One region of the Sporosarcina siberiensis genome, then DNA from elsewhere that is predicted to be linked to it. Evidence: a T-box and tRNA genes for the amino acid it is inferred to sense, from the RefSeq annotation. Region 1 holds a T-box; the other holds one or more tRNA genes.
What was found. The T-box of region 1 lies ahead of ileS (isoleucine--tRNA ligase). A T-box ahead of a tRNA ligase gene usually reads a tRNA of that ligase, here a tRNA-Ile.
Positions count from the first base shown of each region.

Region 2: it has a tRNA-Ile gene. The T-box ahead of ileS (isoleucine--tRNA ligase) is inferred to sense a tRNA for this amino acid. The anticodon was not compared.

Region 1 is NZ_JBHUGI010000032.1:418,664-427,297, forward strand. It holds gene ileS (isoleucine--tRNA ligase) at 1-2,434, opposite strand, end outside; T-box leader at 2,737-2,956, opposite strand; gene ACFSFY_RS12960 (DivIVA domain-containing protein) at 3,028-3,534, opposite strand; gene ACFSFY_RS12965 (YlmH family RNA-binding protein) at 3,613-4,389, opposite strand; gene ACFSFY_RS12970 (YggT family protein) at 4,429-4,716, opposite strand; gene ACFSFY_RS12975 (cell division protein SepF) at 4,744-5,208, opposite strand; gene ACFSFY_RS12980 (YggS family pyridoxal phosphate-dependent enzyme) at 5,205-5,897, opposite strand; gene ACFSFY_RS12985 (PRC-barrel domain-containing protein) at 5,967-6,212, opposite strand; gene sigG (RNA polymerase sporulation sigma factor SigG) at 6,298-7,083, opposite strand; gene sigE (RNA polymerase sporulation sigma factor SigE) at 7,178-7,888, opposite strand; gene ACFSFY_RS13000 (sigma-E processing peptidase SpoIIGA) at 7,878-8,634, opposite strand, start outside.
Region 2 is NZ_JBHUGI010000027.1:144,394-153,027, forward strand. It holds gene menB (1,4-dihydroxy-2-naphthoyl-CoA synthase) at 1-374, opposite strand, end outside; gene menH (2-succinyl-6-hydroxy-2,4-cyclohexadiene-1-carboxylate synthase) at 388-1,218, opposite strand; gene menD (2-succinyl-5-enolpyruvyl-6-hydroxy-3-cyclohexene-1-carboxylic-acid synthase) at 1,211-2,923, opposite strand; gene ACFSFY_RS10780 (isochorismate synthase) at 2,916-4,295, opposite strand; gene ACFSFY_RS10785 (1,4-dihydroxy-2-naphthoate polyprenyltransferase) at 4,461-5,375, shown strand; gene ACFSFY_RS10790 (TraR/DksA C4-type zinc finger protein) at 5,535-6,266, shown strand; tRNA gene ACFSFY_RS10795 (tRNA-Glu) at 6,353-6,424, opposite strand; tRNA gene ACFSFY_RS10800 (tRNA-Ser) at 6,433-6,523, opposite strand; tRNA gene ACFSFY_RS10805 (tRNA-Asn) at 6,530-6,604, opposite strand; tRNA gene ACFSFY_RS10810 (tRNA-Ile) at 6,609-6,682, opposite strand; tRNA gene ACFSFY_RS10815 (tRNA-Gly) at 6,686-6,759, opposite strand; tRNA gene ACFSFY_RS10820 (tRNA-Phe) at 6,768-6,840, opposite strand; tRNA gene ACFSFY_RS10825 (tRNA-Asp) at 6,866-6,941, opposite strand; tRNA gene ACFSFY_RS10830 (tRNA-Met) at 6,945-7,019, opposite strand; tRNA gene ACFSFY_RS10835 (tRNA-Ser) at 7,073-7,165, opposite strand; tRNA gene ACFSFY_RS10840 (tRNA-Ile) at 7,180-7,256, opposite strand; tRNA gene ACFSFY_RS10845 (tRNA-Met) at 7,264-7,337, opposite strand; tRNA gene ACFSFY_RS10850 (tRNA-Ala) at 7,362-7,437, opposite strand; tRNA gene ACFSFY_RS10855 (tRNA-Pro) at 7,444-7,520, opposite strand; tRNA gene ACFSFY_RS10860 (tRNA-Arg) at 7,581-7,657, opposite strand; tRNA gene ACFSFY_RS10865 (tRNA-Leu) at 7,683-7,771, opposite strand; tRNA gene ACFSFY_RS10870 (tRNA-Gly) at 7,785-7,859, opposite strand; tRNA gene ACFSFY_RS10875 (tRNA-Leu) at 7,867-7,948, opposite strand; tRNA gene ACFSFY_RS10880 (tRNA-Lys) at 7,984-8,059, opposite strand; tRNA gene ACFSFY_RS10885 (tRNA-Thr) at 8,065-8,140, opposite strand; tRNA gene ACFSFY_RS10890 (tRNA-Val) at 8,165-8,240, opposite strand; rRNA gene rrf (5S ribosomal RNA) at 8,293-8,408, opposite strand.

The sequences.
Region 1 (8,634 bases):
CTTTTAGAACATCATCACGAATTAACATAAGCGTTCCGAACTGCTCACGAAGTTTTTCTGCTTCAGCTCCTAAATCTTGAGCTTCCGGCATATCCGTCAGTTGAACACTCTCTTCTTCAACATGGTCAAAGTGAGCCCACATTTCATCAGTTGTATGTGGTAAAATCGGCGTCAACAATTGAACAAGAGCCATTAACGTATCGTGCATAACCGTTTGCATTGCACGACGATGTGGATGATTTTTGTTTTCAATGTAAACAACGTCTTTCGCAATGTCCAAATAGAACGAACTCAAAACACCTGTACAGAAATTGTTCGTAGCATGATAAACCGTTGCAAATTCATAGTTTTCATAAGCTTCGCGAACTTCTTTGATCAAATCTTGAAGTTTTAGATAGACATACTGATCTACCGGTCGTAAATCTTCAAATTGAACACGATCTGTAGCTGGATTGAAATCCGATGTATTTCCGTGAATGAAACGGAATGTATTACGGATTTTACGATAAACTTCCGAAACTTGTTTAAAGTTTGAATCTGACACTCGAACATCCGCAGTATAATCTACTGAAGAAACCCATAAACGAAGAATGTCCGCACCCATTTGGTTCATTACTTTCGCAGGAACAATTACGTTTCCAAGCGATTTACTCATTTTACGGCCATTTCCATCAAGAGTAAAGCCATGGCTTAAAATCCCCTTATAAGGTGCATGTCCGTTTATTGCAACACTTGTTGTCAATGAAGAGTTGAACCACCCACGGTACTGGTCAGACCCTTCCAAGTAAAGATCCGCTGGGTAAACAAGGTCATCGCGCTCTTCCAGTACACCTTGATGTGTAGATCCTGAGTCAAACCAAACGTCCATAATGTCCGTTTCTTTCGTGAATACACCATTCGGGCTACTTGGATGTGTAAATCCTTCAGGAAGTAAATCTTTCGCATCCCATTCAAACCATACATTAGAGCCGTGTTCACGGAAGATGGCTGCAACGCTTGCAATGGTTTCATCCGTAATGATCGGTTCATCATTTTCTCCGTAAAACACAGGAATCGGAACTCCCCACACACGTTGACGTGAGATACACCAGTCACCGCGGTCACGAACCATATTATAAAGACGCGTTTCACCCCATGAAGGTGTAAACTTTGTATCTTTAATCGCCTGAAGTAATTCAGGACGGAAACTTTTAATTGAAGCAAACCACTGAGCAGTTGCACGGTAAATTACCGGTTTTTTCGTACGCCAATCATGTGGATACGAGTGAGTGATGAATGATAGTTTCTTCAAACAACCTACTTTATCAAGTGCTTCAGTTACTGCTTTATTCGCATCTTCATAAAACATCCCTGCAAATCCAGGTGCTTCATCCGTCATAACACCACGATCGTCTATAGGTGAAAGTGCATCAATTCCGTACGCTTGAGAAATGTAGAAATCGTCTTCACCATGACCAGGTGCAGTGTGAACGCAACCTGTACCAGCATCAGCAGATACATGTTCTCCGAGCATTACAAGTGAATCACGATCATAAAGTGGATGCTTAGCAACTACACGATCCAGCTCTGATCCTTGCAGTTCACGTTCAACCGTATAGTCTTCCCAACCAATTTCTTCAGCAACAAATGTAAGAAGATCTTTGGCAATTAAAAACTTCTCATCTTGAGCTTTAACAATTACATACGTAAATTCAGGATGTACTGAAATTCCTAGATTCGCAGGAATTGTCCAAGGTGTCGTTGTCCAAATTAGGAAGTTGACATCTTCTTCAAGTACACCAAGACCGTCTTTTACAGGGAAACTTACGTAAATAGATGCAGACTTTTTATCTTGATATTCAATTTCAGCTTCTGCTAATGCAGATTCACTTGATGGGGACCAATAAACAGGTCGTAATCCTTTATAGATGTATCCTTTTTTAGCCATATCACCAAAAACTTGAATTTGACGTGCTTCAAAAGATGGCTTCAGCGTGATATATGGATTATCCCAATCCCCACGAACACCAATCCGTTTAAACTGAGAGCGTTGGCTATCAATTTGACCAAGTGCATATTCTTCACACATTTTACGGAATTCAGCAATCGAATGCTCTTTTCTTTTTACACCTTTGTTCACAAGTGCTTGTTCAATTGGCAATCCGTGAGTATCCCAACCCGGAACATACGGCGAATGAAAACCCGTCATTGATTTGTGTCGAACGATCATATCTTTCAATACTTTATTAAGCGCATGTCCCATATGAAGATCTCCGTTAGCATACGGGGGACCATCATGTAAAATAAAATGCGGACGTCCTTCAGTACGTTCTTGTACTTTCTTATAAATCTCCATCTCTTCCCATTTCGCTTGCATTTCAGGTTCTCTATTCGGTAAATTTCCACGCATCGGGAAATCTGTTTTCGGCATAAGTAGTGTGTCTTTATAATCCATTAGTCATCCTCCTAGGAATAGTTATTCGAAAATCCATTAATCTAAATGTACAATCTTAGTTGCTTGGAGTGCAAGGCAGTCTAAAACCACGACGTCCTGTCGTAACGACTGCATGACCCACTTCGTGTGGGCCCGCGGCTAAAGATGACTCCAGCGGGATGAAGCGGGACAGGTGAGACCCAGCAGGGAGCGATAGCGATCCGATGCGGTTCACCGCCTGGAACGGAAAGCAACGTGGCAATTGGATAACATTGTTAAAACTACCACTGAACACAAACATAAAAATACCCCGCCCCTTTAAAAAAAGGGACGAGGTATTGTACCCGCGTTACCACCCTAACTTGCAGCACGAAACTTCATGCTGCCACTCAGACACGATAACGGGGTGTTTCCCGAGACCTACAAAAAATGTACGTCTAAGCTCTGGAGTGATGTTCACTTCAATTGTATTGACCGGGCTTTCACTGTCTCCGGCTCGCTATAACTAACAAAAGAAACTACTGTCTCCATCAACGCTTTAAGTAAATATATGAAATTTAGTATAATTGCTTACAAATACATAGTCAAGTTAAGTATATTCATTTATTTGTAATTTAACCTTTTTTTGAAAACTCAATTTGTTCTGTGCCAATTTCAGTCTCCAATAACCGATCCCAATCATCCGCCTGTATCAAATCAAGCTGTGCTTCTATAAGCATTTTGAAACGGCTTCTGAAAACTTTCGACTGCTTTTTCAAATCGTCCACTTCCATGGAAATTTCACGGGCACGAGATAGAGCTTCGTTAACAATGCGATCTGCATTCTTTTCCGCTTCCTTCACAATCAACTGAGACTCTTTCATAGAATTCCGACGTACATCTTCTGCAGCTTCTTGTGCAATAAGAATCGAACTGTGTAACGTCGCTTCAATTGAATTGAAATGAACAACTTGTTCTTTCGTTTGCTCTAAGCTATCTTTTAGCTTTTTATTTTCCTCAAGCACATTTTCATAATCTTTTAAAACTTGCTCTAGAAATTCATTTACATCATCTTCATTATAGCCGCGAAACATTGAACGACCAAATTCTTTATTATGTATATCGATTGGTGACAAAGCCATCTGATGCATCTCCTTCTTTACTTATTCAAACTTCATTATACATGTTGGTGCCATCAATAACAGCAATTATCAGAAAAATCATACCAACTTACCAATAATGAGTCGAATATTTTCTTTTCGAGTGATGCCTTCTATCGCAATAATCTTAAAACGGCCGAATCCTCGGATGGACAACATATCAAATTCAAACAGTTCAAAAGCCGGTTGATTGCGAACGACCCAGTTCAATTTCACCTTATCTCCGTGAACAAGTGCAGCCGCTTTTTGTCTCGGGATGTTTAGGACAACAGAAACAATTGTATCGAGTCTCATTGAACTACTGACGTAAAAGGATTCCTCCCAAGTATCATGGGAAGCTATTAACTCATCTGAACTTGTAAGTTCGTCCACCGTTACTTTGGCTTTTCCTATCGACGTAAAGTTGGCAATCATATAATCCTTCAGCTCATCCGCTACTGCAAATTGAACTTCATCTTCAGCAATTCGAATATCACCAAATTTTGTACGATCAATTCCAAGTGACATCATCGAACCTAAAACATCTTTATGGCCAAGTTGTAAAAACTTCGATGCGTACTTCACTTTAAATACGGATATATTATAATCGCTACTTTCAGGAACATAGTAATCAGGATATATAAGTACTCTCACACGTTCAGCTTCAGGAAACTCACCATTCATTTCAAATAACAATCCACTTCCCCTAACGAGCGATTCAACAATAAATTGCTGTCTCGGATCTAGGAAACCAGTTAACTTCGGGGAGTAGGTATCCTCTACTTCACGTATCCAACCGATTGCACTCTCTATAAATGGCTGCTCATCTTTCCTGAAATGCTGTAAAATTGTTTCCACGTTTTCCTACCCCTTAAGTTAATTCAGTAAATAACAGGTTTATGCAATAAAATTAATGATCATACCGAAAACATTTCGAACCCCGCTTGATATGAAGCGTAAAGCAAATATTGCTACGATTGGTGAAATATCAATCATTCCAAGTGGTGGTATGAACTTTCGGAAAAAAGAAAGATACGGTTCAACGATTTTACCTAAGAATACGCCAAAACCCGTTTCACGCATCGAAGGAACCCATGACATAAGTATATATGCAATAAGTAATAAACTGTATATGGATATTGCTTGTTCTAATAAATTGCTAATGGTAATTAGTATTGGAATCATTAGTAAACGTACACCTCGTTATAGTTTCTATTGTTCAAAGAAGTCGGATATAGCGCCTGCAACTTCCACATTTTCAGGAACACAAAGAAAAATATCCGTTCCAATTCTTTGAATATCTCCGCCAATTGCATACACTGTACCGCTAAGAAAATCGACAATACGAATTCCTTGATCGCGGTCAATACGCTGCAAATTCACGACAACCGCTCTTTTGTTTTTCAGATGCTCTGATATATCTTGTGCTTCGGCATACACACGTGGTTCAACCAAAATTACTTTAGACGACTTCTGAGCACTTTGTAGACTTACAACCGTTGCGGGCTGTGATGGTTCTCTAGGAGGTGCTGTTTGCCTTCTTGAATTCATCTTTTTAGGTTGTTCCCTCACAGGAGTTTTTTCTTCCTGCTGACGGGTGGATGTTTTTGGCGCTTCTACTTCTCTTTCTTCATCGTCCAAGTAGAAGAAGTTTTGTAGTTTATTTTTCAAGCTCAATTGAATCCCTCGCTTTCTGCTCCGACGAGTGCAGTACCTATTCGTACATAGGTTGCTCCTTCTTCGACCGCAATTACAAAATCATTAGACATTCCCATTGATAATTCTGTACAAGGTGCATGAGTGAGTTGTTGTGCCATGATGCGATCGCGTAACGTTTTCATGTCCTTAAAAACGGTTCGCAATACCTTTTCGTCTTCGACATGTGGGGCCATTGTCATTAATCCAACAACCTTTATTTTATCATAAGACTTTAAACTTGATACAAAATCGTCCAGTTCTTCAGGTGTAATACCGGACTTTGAACTCTCCCCAGATACGTTCACTTGTATGAAACACTTAACTTCATTCAGTGCTCGCTTCTGAATTTCTTTGGCGATACTCATTCGATCCAGTGAATGTAAATAGTCAATTTCATTGATAATATCACGTACTTTACGACTTTGTAAATTACCGATAAAATGCCATTCTACACCATCAGAGATTGCCTCTTGTTTTACGAGAAGCTCCTCCGCACGGTTTTCACCAAGTTGTATAATACCCGCTTCTTTTACTTCATTCGCTCTTGCAGTTGAAACGCTCTTTGTAACTGCAACAATTTCTACTTCAGAACGACTTCTACTGGAGTTTTCACAAGCTTGTTGTATTGAATGTTCGATTCTTTGTATACGTTCCGTTAAATAACCCATTCTAATCACTACTTTTCATCAATTGTTCTCTCCATTGTAACAAGCTAAGACTTACATATCAATGATAAGTCATTTTTTTCCGTCTTTCCTACCAACAAGTACAATATCTTTCCCTATTGTTGTAATATCTTGTAGTCGAACTTTTCGAGTGTCTTTTTCTTTCGAGTCAAAAAAAATATTCCGCTCTCCTTCACCAATATGCAAAGACTCTACTTTTCCATTCACAATATCAATTGTCGCGTCTTGGACGTACCCAAGCAAAGTTCCCTTAGTTGCATCAATAACTTCTTTTTTTTGGATTTCCGAAAACTTCATGGAATCCCTCCTTTATATAAGCATATGCTTGAAAGAGTGAAAAAAGAAAAAACGCAGTGCAACGATCTGCACTGCGATTCCAAGGTCAATCCTGTTGAGCCATACCATCCCGAATTATTTGGACTGCATTTTTTTCCAATCTCGAAATTTGAGCTTGTGAAATCCCTAATTCTTTCGCAATTTCAGTTTGTGTTTCTCCTAAATAATAGCGCTTGGAAAGGATTGTTTGTTGCCTATCATTTAATGTTGAGACGGTCTCTTTAACTGCGACATATGTGGACCATGTTTCTTCTGAAACTGATTTGTCATGCAATTGGTCCATCATAAATACCGGATCCCCTTCGCCACCATTCATTGGTTCATGAAGCGACATCGGATCTTGTATTGCATCAAGAGCAAATAAAATATCATCTTCTTTAATTCCCGTTGCCTCTGCTAAATCCGAAAGTCTTGGTTCTCTTAGATTTTCATTAATAAACTGTTCCTTTGCCCGCATCGCTTTATAAGCAATATCACGTAAAGATCTCGATACGCGCACCGCATGGTGATCACGTAGATGACGTTTGATTTCCCCAATAATCATAGGAACTGCATACGTTGAAAATCGGACATTATGTTTCAAGTCAAAGTTGTCTATTGATTTCAAAAGCCCAATACAACCCACTTGAAACAAATCATCCGCCTGTTCTCCCCGGTATGCAAATCGTTGAACAAGACTTAAAACGAGTCGTAAGTTTGCAACAACAAGTTCTTCTCTAGCGGAGTGATCTCCACTTTGCAACCTAATAAAGGTCTCTTTCATCACTTCATTCGTGAATAAAGGCAATTCGGACGTATTTACACCACATATTTCGACTTTTGTACGTACCATTCGCTCTTCCTCCGTATTCTGTAGATGACTGTACAATATAGTCTGTCCGTCGACCTACAGAATATGCGGAGAAATAAATCGCCAATTTCAACCATTATGCAATTGGATGATTGAGCCTTTCACGAAGGTCCGTAATTATTTTCTTTTCAAGTCGAGAAATATAAGATTGAGAAATTCCAAGTAATTCAGCAACTTCTTTTTGAGTCATTTCGATTTGTCCAGTAAGACCAAAGCGGCACTCCATTATATAACGTTCGCGTTCATCTAAAATATGAATCGCTTCAATCATATGCTGTCGTTCTATTTTCTTTTCAACATCATCAATAATAATATGCTCATCTGTTCCTAAAATATCAGAAAGCAATAATTCATTACCATCCGAATCAGAATTCAATGGTTCGTCAAAAGAAATTTCAGACCGAAGACGATTCGTTTTTCTCAGATGCATCAGAATTTCATTTTCAATACAACGAGATGCATACGTTGCAAGTTTAATGTTTTTATCGACTTTAAATGTTTCAATTGCTTTAATAAGTCCGATTGCACCGATACTAATAAGATCTTCAATATGCGTATTCGTATTATCAAATCGACGAGCAATATACACAACTAGTCGTAAATTCTTTTCAATAAGTGTATCTCTCGCACCCATATCTCCTTCCATAAACGCCCGAATCGTAATCGCTTCTTCTTCGCGCGTCAGTGGTTTTGGAAGGGATTCATGTCCCCCAATATAATACACACCATTTTTCTTTTTAAAAAACGAGGCAATGACCGATACCCATTTTTTCAACTCATGCAGCATGAACAGCTCCCCTTTCAAGATTTAAAGTTTCCATGGCAGATACATGTAAAATCGCATCGGCACCGGTTGGATAATGATGACTGCTTTTTGTAAGTACGATATATCCTGGATGAAGAGCGTTGTCACCCTCAACCAACCATTTTTCAAATTTAAATCCAATTGCCCAAGATTGCCCTTCTACAGTCTGAAGTCGCACCAGTCTCATATCCTTTTGATAAGCACTTGGAAACTCAGACAGCGACGTAGACTCACTAGGATTCCATAACAATAAAGGTTCCTTTAAATCATCAGGAATCGTATTTTCAATTGCTTTTAAAGATACAAAATGAACAGGCGCCCCTGACAACGGTTCTGTACAACTGTTTCCGGTATCCACAAAAATATCCAGTCGAATCGTTTCCCCCCATATTTTAAGATTGGATTTCCCTGTCAGTTCCGAAAGACGACGAACCGTTCGTACATCAAGCCAATTCTTTTTAAATAAATAAAGAGCCACATAAGCAACTACTGCATACAAAAGAACAGTATACGAACCTAAAATAGCATGGATTCGGTATTGAAAAGCAGTCAACATTCCTCCAGCAAATAAAGCGCCAACTAAAACGACAACTGCAGACTTTTTCCACGACTCATATACTCTTCCAAATGCACAAACAGTCATCGCCAAAAAGGATACAAGTACCACAATGAAAGATGCAGGAAATAACGTAACGGGCAAAGCGCCAACGAAAGAAGCAAGAAGTAAA
Region 2 (8,634 bases), on a different contig from region 1:
TGCAGTACATGTCCTCCACCAATCGCATATCCTGCTACCATCGCGACAACAGGTTTAGGAATAACACGAATCAAACGTTGTAAATCAAGAACATTTAGACGTGGTATTTCATCTTCTCCAACATAACCACCATGGCCTCGTACTCTTTGGTCGCCACCTGAACAAAATGCCTTTTCTCCTTCGCCAGTTAAAACAATAACTCCAATACTTGAATCGTCTCGTGCACGTGTAAATGCATCGATTAACTCTACAACCGTTTTGGGACGGAAAGCATTCCGAACTTCAGGTCGATTAATTGTAATCTTGCCGATTCCTTTAAATTGCTCATATTTAATATCTTCATATGTACGCAGTGTTTCCCATTGACGAGTCATAATAATAAGCCTCCTATTTTTTTAACTCTGTAATATGTTCCTCTATCATTGTAGCAAACAAAGTCGGTTTTTCCACATGTATTGCATGTCCTGCAGACTTAATTGTCGTATGTTTAACAATTGGAAACGTTTTTTCCATTTCCCGGGCAATAAGAACAAACTTTTTGTCGATTTCTCCAGTAATTAGGAATACAGGTATTTGGACTGTTTGGAGACTTTCCCAGTAAGATGGTTGGCTTCCAGTGCCTATTCCAATCAAACTATTCGAAAGTCCAATAGTACTTTGCCTAAGTCTTTCTTCTCTAATTGCTTTTTGTTTTTTTGTAGAGAGAAGTTTTTGAGATTTAAAAAGCGGTATATTCTCCCAAAAGTCAACGAACTTTAACAATCCATCTGAAGTTAATCTTTCAGCCAGTGCTTTATCTGCTAGTCTACGTTCTGAACGCTCCTGCTTCGTCCTCAAACCAGGAGAAGCACTTTCGAGTATTAATGATAAGACTCTTTCCGAATACTTCACAGTGTAAGCTAGTGCGATTCGGCCACCCATCGAATATCCTATTAGAACAAATTCAGTAAGACCCAATTCATTAAAAACAGCCTCTAAATCTTCTACTTGTTCTTCCATCGTGTATCTTTGCTCATTTTTAGGAATTGATGACTTTCCATGACCTGTTAAATCAATTCGGATAATCTTAAATTTACTTTCAAATATCTGAACTACTTCACTCCATGTTTCCACACTACCTGTAAAACCATGTAAAAAAACAAGTACCGGCAACGAAGTATCTCCATTTATTTTTACATAAATATCGGTTTCACGAACATTTATCAATCTTTCAACCATTTAAATCAATTCTCTCTATGATTTCAGACCATAATTTCCGATGTCCTTTTACATTTTCACTACGATCTGTGAACACCTCGATGATTCTTAGCGGCTTGGTTTTCAGTTTTGGTATTACAGACTTAAATTCCTCTATCGTCCTTACAGCATCATACTGAGCGTCGTACATCGCTGCTATATGTCCGAACGTCAATCCTGTTGGCGTACCAAAGAGGTTTTCAAAGTGAGTGCTCGAATTTGCTTGCGGAAGATATGAGAAGATCCCTCCACCATCATTATTCATTATAACAATTGTTAAATCCGTTTCAATAAAACGTGTTGCAATCAGACCATTCACATCATGTAAAAATGATAAATCCCCGATTAACAACCAAGTAGGCCTATGTCGGGCTGCCTGAATCCCAAGTGCTGTCGATACAACACCATCGATTCCGTTTGTCCCACGGTTTGAAAAAATCGTTACATCCTTCACTGTTTTTCCAAAGAAAGTGTCTATATCCCTGATGGGCATACTGCTTCCACTTACTAAATCTACTCCACTAGGCAAATGGTCGAAAAGTAATTGAGCAAACGCACCTTCATCTTCGACAGTATCACTGTATTTTGCTGTGATTAAACTTACAATTTCATTTGTCTCTATCCACATTTTTGAGTAGGCTGTTTCAGTTTTAGTTATCTTAATACTAAGCACTGCTTCTGCAGCAGAATGAATATGGTGCGTAACAACACCTATTGGGTCTCTAAATTCAGGAGACTCATCTATAGCTACAACAGTCTGAGGTTTTATTTTCTTTAAGAATTGTGAAAGTGGTTTGGAGACCGGTTGTGCTCCGAACCTAATTACCATATCTGGAATTGCTTGTTTTACAAAAGACTCACTTTTTAAAATGGCATCATAATGATCTATGCACAGAGATTTTGAGCTCTTTGATAGTCCAGTTCTTAGATTTGACAAGGGATCACAAAGTACAGGCCAGTTAAGAGCTTCAGCAAATTCCCAAAATAAATTTTTATCAAAATTGATAGGCATTTCTCCAACAATAATAATTCCCTTATCCGTTCCATTAACCAGAGTTGTTAATTCCTTAACTACGGTTTCATTCAGTGTCTCAGTAACTTTAAATCGCTTTACGAATGTCGAAGGAGCGGCCTTCATATCAAAATCAATATTAAACGGTTCTCGGAAAGGTACATTTATATGAACAGGTCCTTTCGGAGCCGTTGTAGCTATTGATAAAATCCGATTTATTTGACGATCAATATAATCATCAACATCACGATTGTTTTCTGGAATTGGGAAATCAACACTATATTTCACTTGATTTCCGTACATTTGAATCTGATCGATTGCTTGTGGTGCACCTACACCTCTTAATTCATGTGGGCGATCTGCGGTAATCACAAAAAGAGGAATTCGTGCATTACGTGCTTCTGTAATCGCCGGAAAATAATTCGATGCCGCAGTGCCTGAAGTACAAAGTAAAACGACAGGGTCACCCGATGCTTTTGCTAATCCAAGGGCAAAATAACCTGCAGACCTTTCGTCAATCTGTAGGTACATTTCAAGACCTTCTGTTGATGCAAATGCATAGGCAAGTGGAGTTGAACGAGACCCTGGACTAATTACAACCGCCTTTACACCTGCATTCATGAGTGCGCTTGTCATTTTACGAACATAGTTTGTTAACATTTGTGAGTTATCCATTTAGTTTTCCTCCAAGTGCACGTAAAACTGGTCTAAATTTCACCCAAGTTTCTTCATATTCTTTTTCGGCGGTTGAATCTGCAACGATTCCACCCCCAGCGTAAAGATACGCACTATCACCATCAAGTAAAGCTGATCGAATAGCGACCGCAAACTCTCCGTTTCCTTTTGTATCCGTCCAACCAATTGGACCGGCATAGTAGCCTCGATCCATTTTTTCCTCGTCACGAATTATTTCTCTAGAGATTTCGTGTGGAACACCACCTAGTGCAGGTGTTGGATGAAGTGCCTGAACAAGACTGAAAATATCTGTATCCTTTTTCAATTGTCCTTCGATTGGTGTAAACAAATGTTGAATATCACGAAGTTTCATTAACTTTGGTTTCAACGGCATAGAGATGTTTGTACAATTGTTCTCAAAAACATTAGAAATCATATTTACAACATAATGATGTTCGCCACGATTTTTATGATCATCAAGTAATTCTTCACCAAGGGCTTTATCTTCGTCAGCTGTTGTTCCTCGTCCTATAGAACCCGCAACACAAGCTGAATAGGCTTGTCCATTTGAAACCTCTATTAACCGTTCAGGTGTTGCGCCAAAAAATAATTGTCCTTCTCTTTGAAGCCCGAAAACATAACTTTCCTGTTGTTCATTCGATATATGATGCAAAGCAGAGTCAGATTGAACATTACTATCAAAGTTCAGTTTTATTGAACGAGCAATGACAACTTTTTCAGCTTTTCCTTTTTTAATAAGGTTTGTTACATCTGTGATCGATTTCATGTATTTATCTTTCCCGCGTTCCTCAAGTGATACGACAAAAGGTTTTTCAGGAGATTTAAATTCATTTACTTGTGCAAAGTGAATTAGACGATCTCGTTCATTCCGTAGCTCGTCAAATTCATCGATTGCATTCTCATTCTTCGTAACAAGATTGATCGAAATGGAAGTCATTCCATTTTTAATTGTCAGCTGAAAAGAAGGCACAAAGAAAAAAGCTGTAGGGAAATTACCCCATTCTGAGTTTTCAGTATGATTTGTATCAAATGAGAATCCTCCGAAGAGAATAGGCTCAATATCTTTTTCTTCTTTAACTAATGACATACAAAGATTTTTCCATCTAACTGAAATGTCTTCAAATCGATTGTCAGCATTTTCATTTGACAACACTGTCGCATGTCCAATGCCCGCAAGAGTCAATGTGTTGTCAGCATTTTGCCAATAAAAACGTTCATTACTATAATTGGCTTCCCCTGCTTGAAAAAACAGTAATGGAGAAATTCGTCCAATTTCGATTGTTTCCGTGAAGAAACGCAAATAATCTTTTTCTACAGCCTTTGTACTTGAAGCAGTAATCTTCTGTTTCATCTTTTTCCCTCCGTACATTAAACGACTCATACTAAGAGCTTATATCCTTATTCTATCATACAGAATTTTAGTCGTTTCAGCACACAATAAGCTAATGACGTATTTACTTTGCTGAAATTAGAGTACAATAGATAGGGCATAATAAATAATAAGGAGAGAATCATTTTGCAACATAAAATACAAGCTGATACTGGCTGGCGTATTTGGTGGCAACTAACAAGGCCACATACACTAACAGCAGCCTTTGCACCCGTTTTTCTTGGAACAATGATTGCCTTAACGTATACCAACATTCATTTTCCACTCTTTTTCGCAATGTTAATTGCAAGTATTTTTATACAAATGGCGACAAATATGTTTAATGAATACTATGATTTTAAATTAGGATTGGATACCGAAAATTCCATTGGTATTGGTGGAGCAATTGTTCGTAATGGCGTCAAACCAAAAACCGTATTAAATATTGCCTTAGTATTATATGGCGTTTCTATTCTAATCGGTATTTACATATGTATGGAGACCTCTTGGTGGATTGCCGTGGTCGGATTAGTCTCAATGTTAATAGGATATTTATACACAGGCGGGCCTTATCCAATAGCATACACACCTTTTGGTGAACTTGTATCTGGTATCGTTATGGGAGTTTTTCTAATTCTCATCGCTTTTTATATTCAAACCGGTACTGTAACAACTTCAGCAATTTTGCTATCAATTCCAAGTATGTTTCTTGTCGCTGCTATTATGATGGCTAATAATATACGCGATCTTGAGGGTGACAAAGAAATTGGAAGAAAAACACTTGCAATTCTTTTAGGACGACAAACAGCGATTTCAATTTTGTCGATTTTCTTTATAATTTCCTATGTTTGGATCATCACATTGGTAGTATTAGGACAACTTACACCATGGGCACTTATCGTATTACTCAGTATAAGAAAACCAATGAAAGCTATTACTATTTTCAGGAAAAACCTTCATCCTCTTCAAGTGATGCCAGCTATGAAAGAGACCGCTGTTACAAATACTGTATTTGGTTTGTTACTCGGAATGGGAATTCTAATTGGACATCTTTTCTCATAACTTTCTTAAAAAATGAACAACACTGCTGTTTATATAATCGTAAATAAAAAAACTGCCTAATCCACAAGTTCAATTTTGTGGTTTAGGCAGTTTTAATTATGAAGTTCATCAAGCGTGGGCATACTGAAAATTGAACCTAATATAAGGATGTGATTGAATATGCTAAATGGAAGTCAAAAATCTTCTCTAAAAAAAGAACTAACCGAAATAAAGGCGCAATTAATGACTACAAAAAACGAATCCAATATTAAGGACAGTGCACAAGAAGATTCTGGAGAATTATCCATGTATGCCAACCATCCCGGTGATCTCGGAACTGTGCTATATGACAGAGAAAAAAACATGGCTATCAATGTACACGCTAACGCAGAGCTTGAGAAAGTTGAGAATGCCTTAAAGCGATTGCAGGAAGGCTCCTATGGGAAGTGTGATGAATGTGGTATAAATATTCCTTTTGAGCGTTTAGAAGCTATACCCTATACAACAGTTTGCATGGAGCATGCCGTTGTTCCAGATGCTTTAAAAGACAGGCCGGTCGAAGAAGAAATTCTAAAACCCGCATTCAACAATTCATTTGCAAAAGGACAAGATGAAGATATACGTGATTATCAAGATAGTTTTAAAGAAGCAGCACAAGACGGCACATCGGAGACCCCTTCGGACTTTACAGGAGACCATGACGATTATGAAACCTTATACGAGAATAAAGTATCTAAAGGCATCACAGAGGACTATGAATCCTTTACCGTTACTGATATTTCTGGACAAGGTGTACATGTTGTAGAGTCACCCGAATCAGAAGAATATAAAGAAACACTTGATAAGTTAGGAATTGAATCACCACTTGGAGATATTCCTTATCATCAAAAGGATAGTTATCTGAAACGATAAGATGTTTGTTAATAAAAAATAAAAATGTGCTGAAAAGAAAAAACTGCTTTAAAAGTCAGTCTCGACTTTTAAAGCAGTTTTATTTATGACCCGTACGGGATTCGAACCCGTGATACCGCCGTGAAAGGGCGGTGTCTTAACCGCTTGACCAACGGGCCTTAAATTATGGCGGAGAAGGAGGGATTCGAACCCTCGCACCGCTTACGCGATCTATGCCCTTAGCAGGGGCACCTCTTGAGCCGCTTGAGTACTTCCCCATAAATTGGCTCCGCAGGTAGGACTCGAACCTACGACCGATCGATTAACAGTCGATTGCTCTACCACTGAGCTACTGCGGAATAGTGGGCCTAAGTGGACTCGAACCACCGACCTCACGCTTATCAGGCGTGCGCTCTAACCAGCTGAGCTATAGGCCCTATTGGAGCGGGTGAAGGGAATCGAACCCTCATTATCAGCTTGGAAGGCTGGAGTTTTGCCATTAAACTACACCCGCAAAACAAATGGCTCAGGACGGAATCGAACCGCCGACACAAGGATTTTCAGTCCTTTGCTCTACCGACTGAGCTACTGAGCCAAAACTATGTAAAACAATTAAATAATGGCGGTCCCGACGGGAATCGAACCCGCGATCTCCTGCGTGACAGGCAGGCATGTTAACCGCTACACCACGGGACCATTTGGTTGCGGGGACAGGATTTGAACCTGTGACCTTCGGGTTATGAGCCCGACGAGATACCACTTCTCCACCCCGCGACAACACTATAAGTACAATTTGAACCGTAAAACATTTAGTTATTTAATAAAAATGGAGGAGGAAGAGGGATTCGAACCCCCGCGGGTTTTGACACCCCTGTCGGTTTTCAAGACCGATCCCTTCAGCCAGGCTTGGGTATTCCTCCGGAAAAAATATAGTTGGTGGACCTTGCAGGACTCGAACCTGCGACCGGACGGTTATGAGCCGTCTGCTCTAACCAACTGAGCTAAAGGTCCTTCAAAATGGCGGCAGAGGGGATCGAACCCCCGACCTCACGGGTATGAACCGTACGCTCTAGCCAGCTGAGCTACACCGCCAGGATCTTTATATGAGTTGATAAATGGTGGAGCCTAGCGGGATCGAACCGCTGACCTCCTGCGTGCAAGGCAGGCGCTCTCCCAGCTGAGCTAAGGCCCCATAAAATGGTCGGGAAGACAGGATTCGAACCTGCGACCCCTTGGTCCCAAACCAAGTGCTCTACCAAGCTGAGCTACTTCCCGAGTCAAAACAAATTGTTAATTGTTGTTATAGTATTTAAAGCTATGAAAACACTTTAAAAATGGCGCGCCCGGCAGAAGTCGAATCCACAACCTTCTGATCCGTAGTCAGACGCTCTATCCAATTGAGCTACGGGCGCATAAGTAAAATATACGGAAAAATATTGGTGCCGAGAACCGGAATCGAACCGGTACGGTGGTTACCCACCGCAGGATTTTAAGTCCTGTGCGTCTGCCAGTTCCGCCACCCCGGCAAGGGTGATAAATTGGAGCGGAAGACGGGATTCGAACCCGCGACCCCGACCTTGGCAAGGTCGTATTCTACCACTGAACTACTTCCGCTTAAAAGTGCGGGTAAAGGGAGTCGAACCCCCACGCCCTAAGGCACTAGATCCTAAGTCTAGCGCGTCTGCCAGTTCCGCCATACCCGCATGTATGTTTTAATATATTTTAAAAAGTTTAAAAATGGTGAGCCATGCAGGATTCGAACCTGCGACCCTCTGATTAAAAGTCAGATGCTCTACCAACTGAGCTAATGGCTCGATACTGGTGCCGGAGAAAGGACTTGAACCCTCAACCTACTGATTACAAGTCAGTTGCTCTACCAGTTGAGCTACTCCGGCGCGGAATAATATTTAACATAGAAATGGTGGAGGATGACGGGCTCGAACCGCCGACCCCCTGCTTGTAAGGCAGGTGCTCTCCCAGCTGAGCTAATCCTCCTGGGTTGTAAAGTTAGTTATAATTTTTTTTAGTTATGTAATGAATTTTACAAGCCTGGCAACGTCCTACTCTTGCAGGGGGGAACCCCCAACTACCATCGGCGCTGAAGAGCTTAACTACCGTGTTCGAGATGGGAACGGGTGTGACCTCTTCGCTATTGCCACCAGACCTGAATGTTCTTTTTCAAGGACACTACTCATTATATCAAGTGATTCTAAAATTGCAAGCATTATTTTTTCGAACGTTGCTTGTTCGTTCAAAACTGGATAAAACGGACATTTTTTGGAAGAATCGTTAGATCCTTCCGACGAATCGAGGTCAATCATACCTCTTCATTAGCGAAGAATAAAGTACATTCTTCTTTATTGGTTAAGTCCTCGATCAATTAGTATCC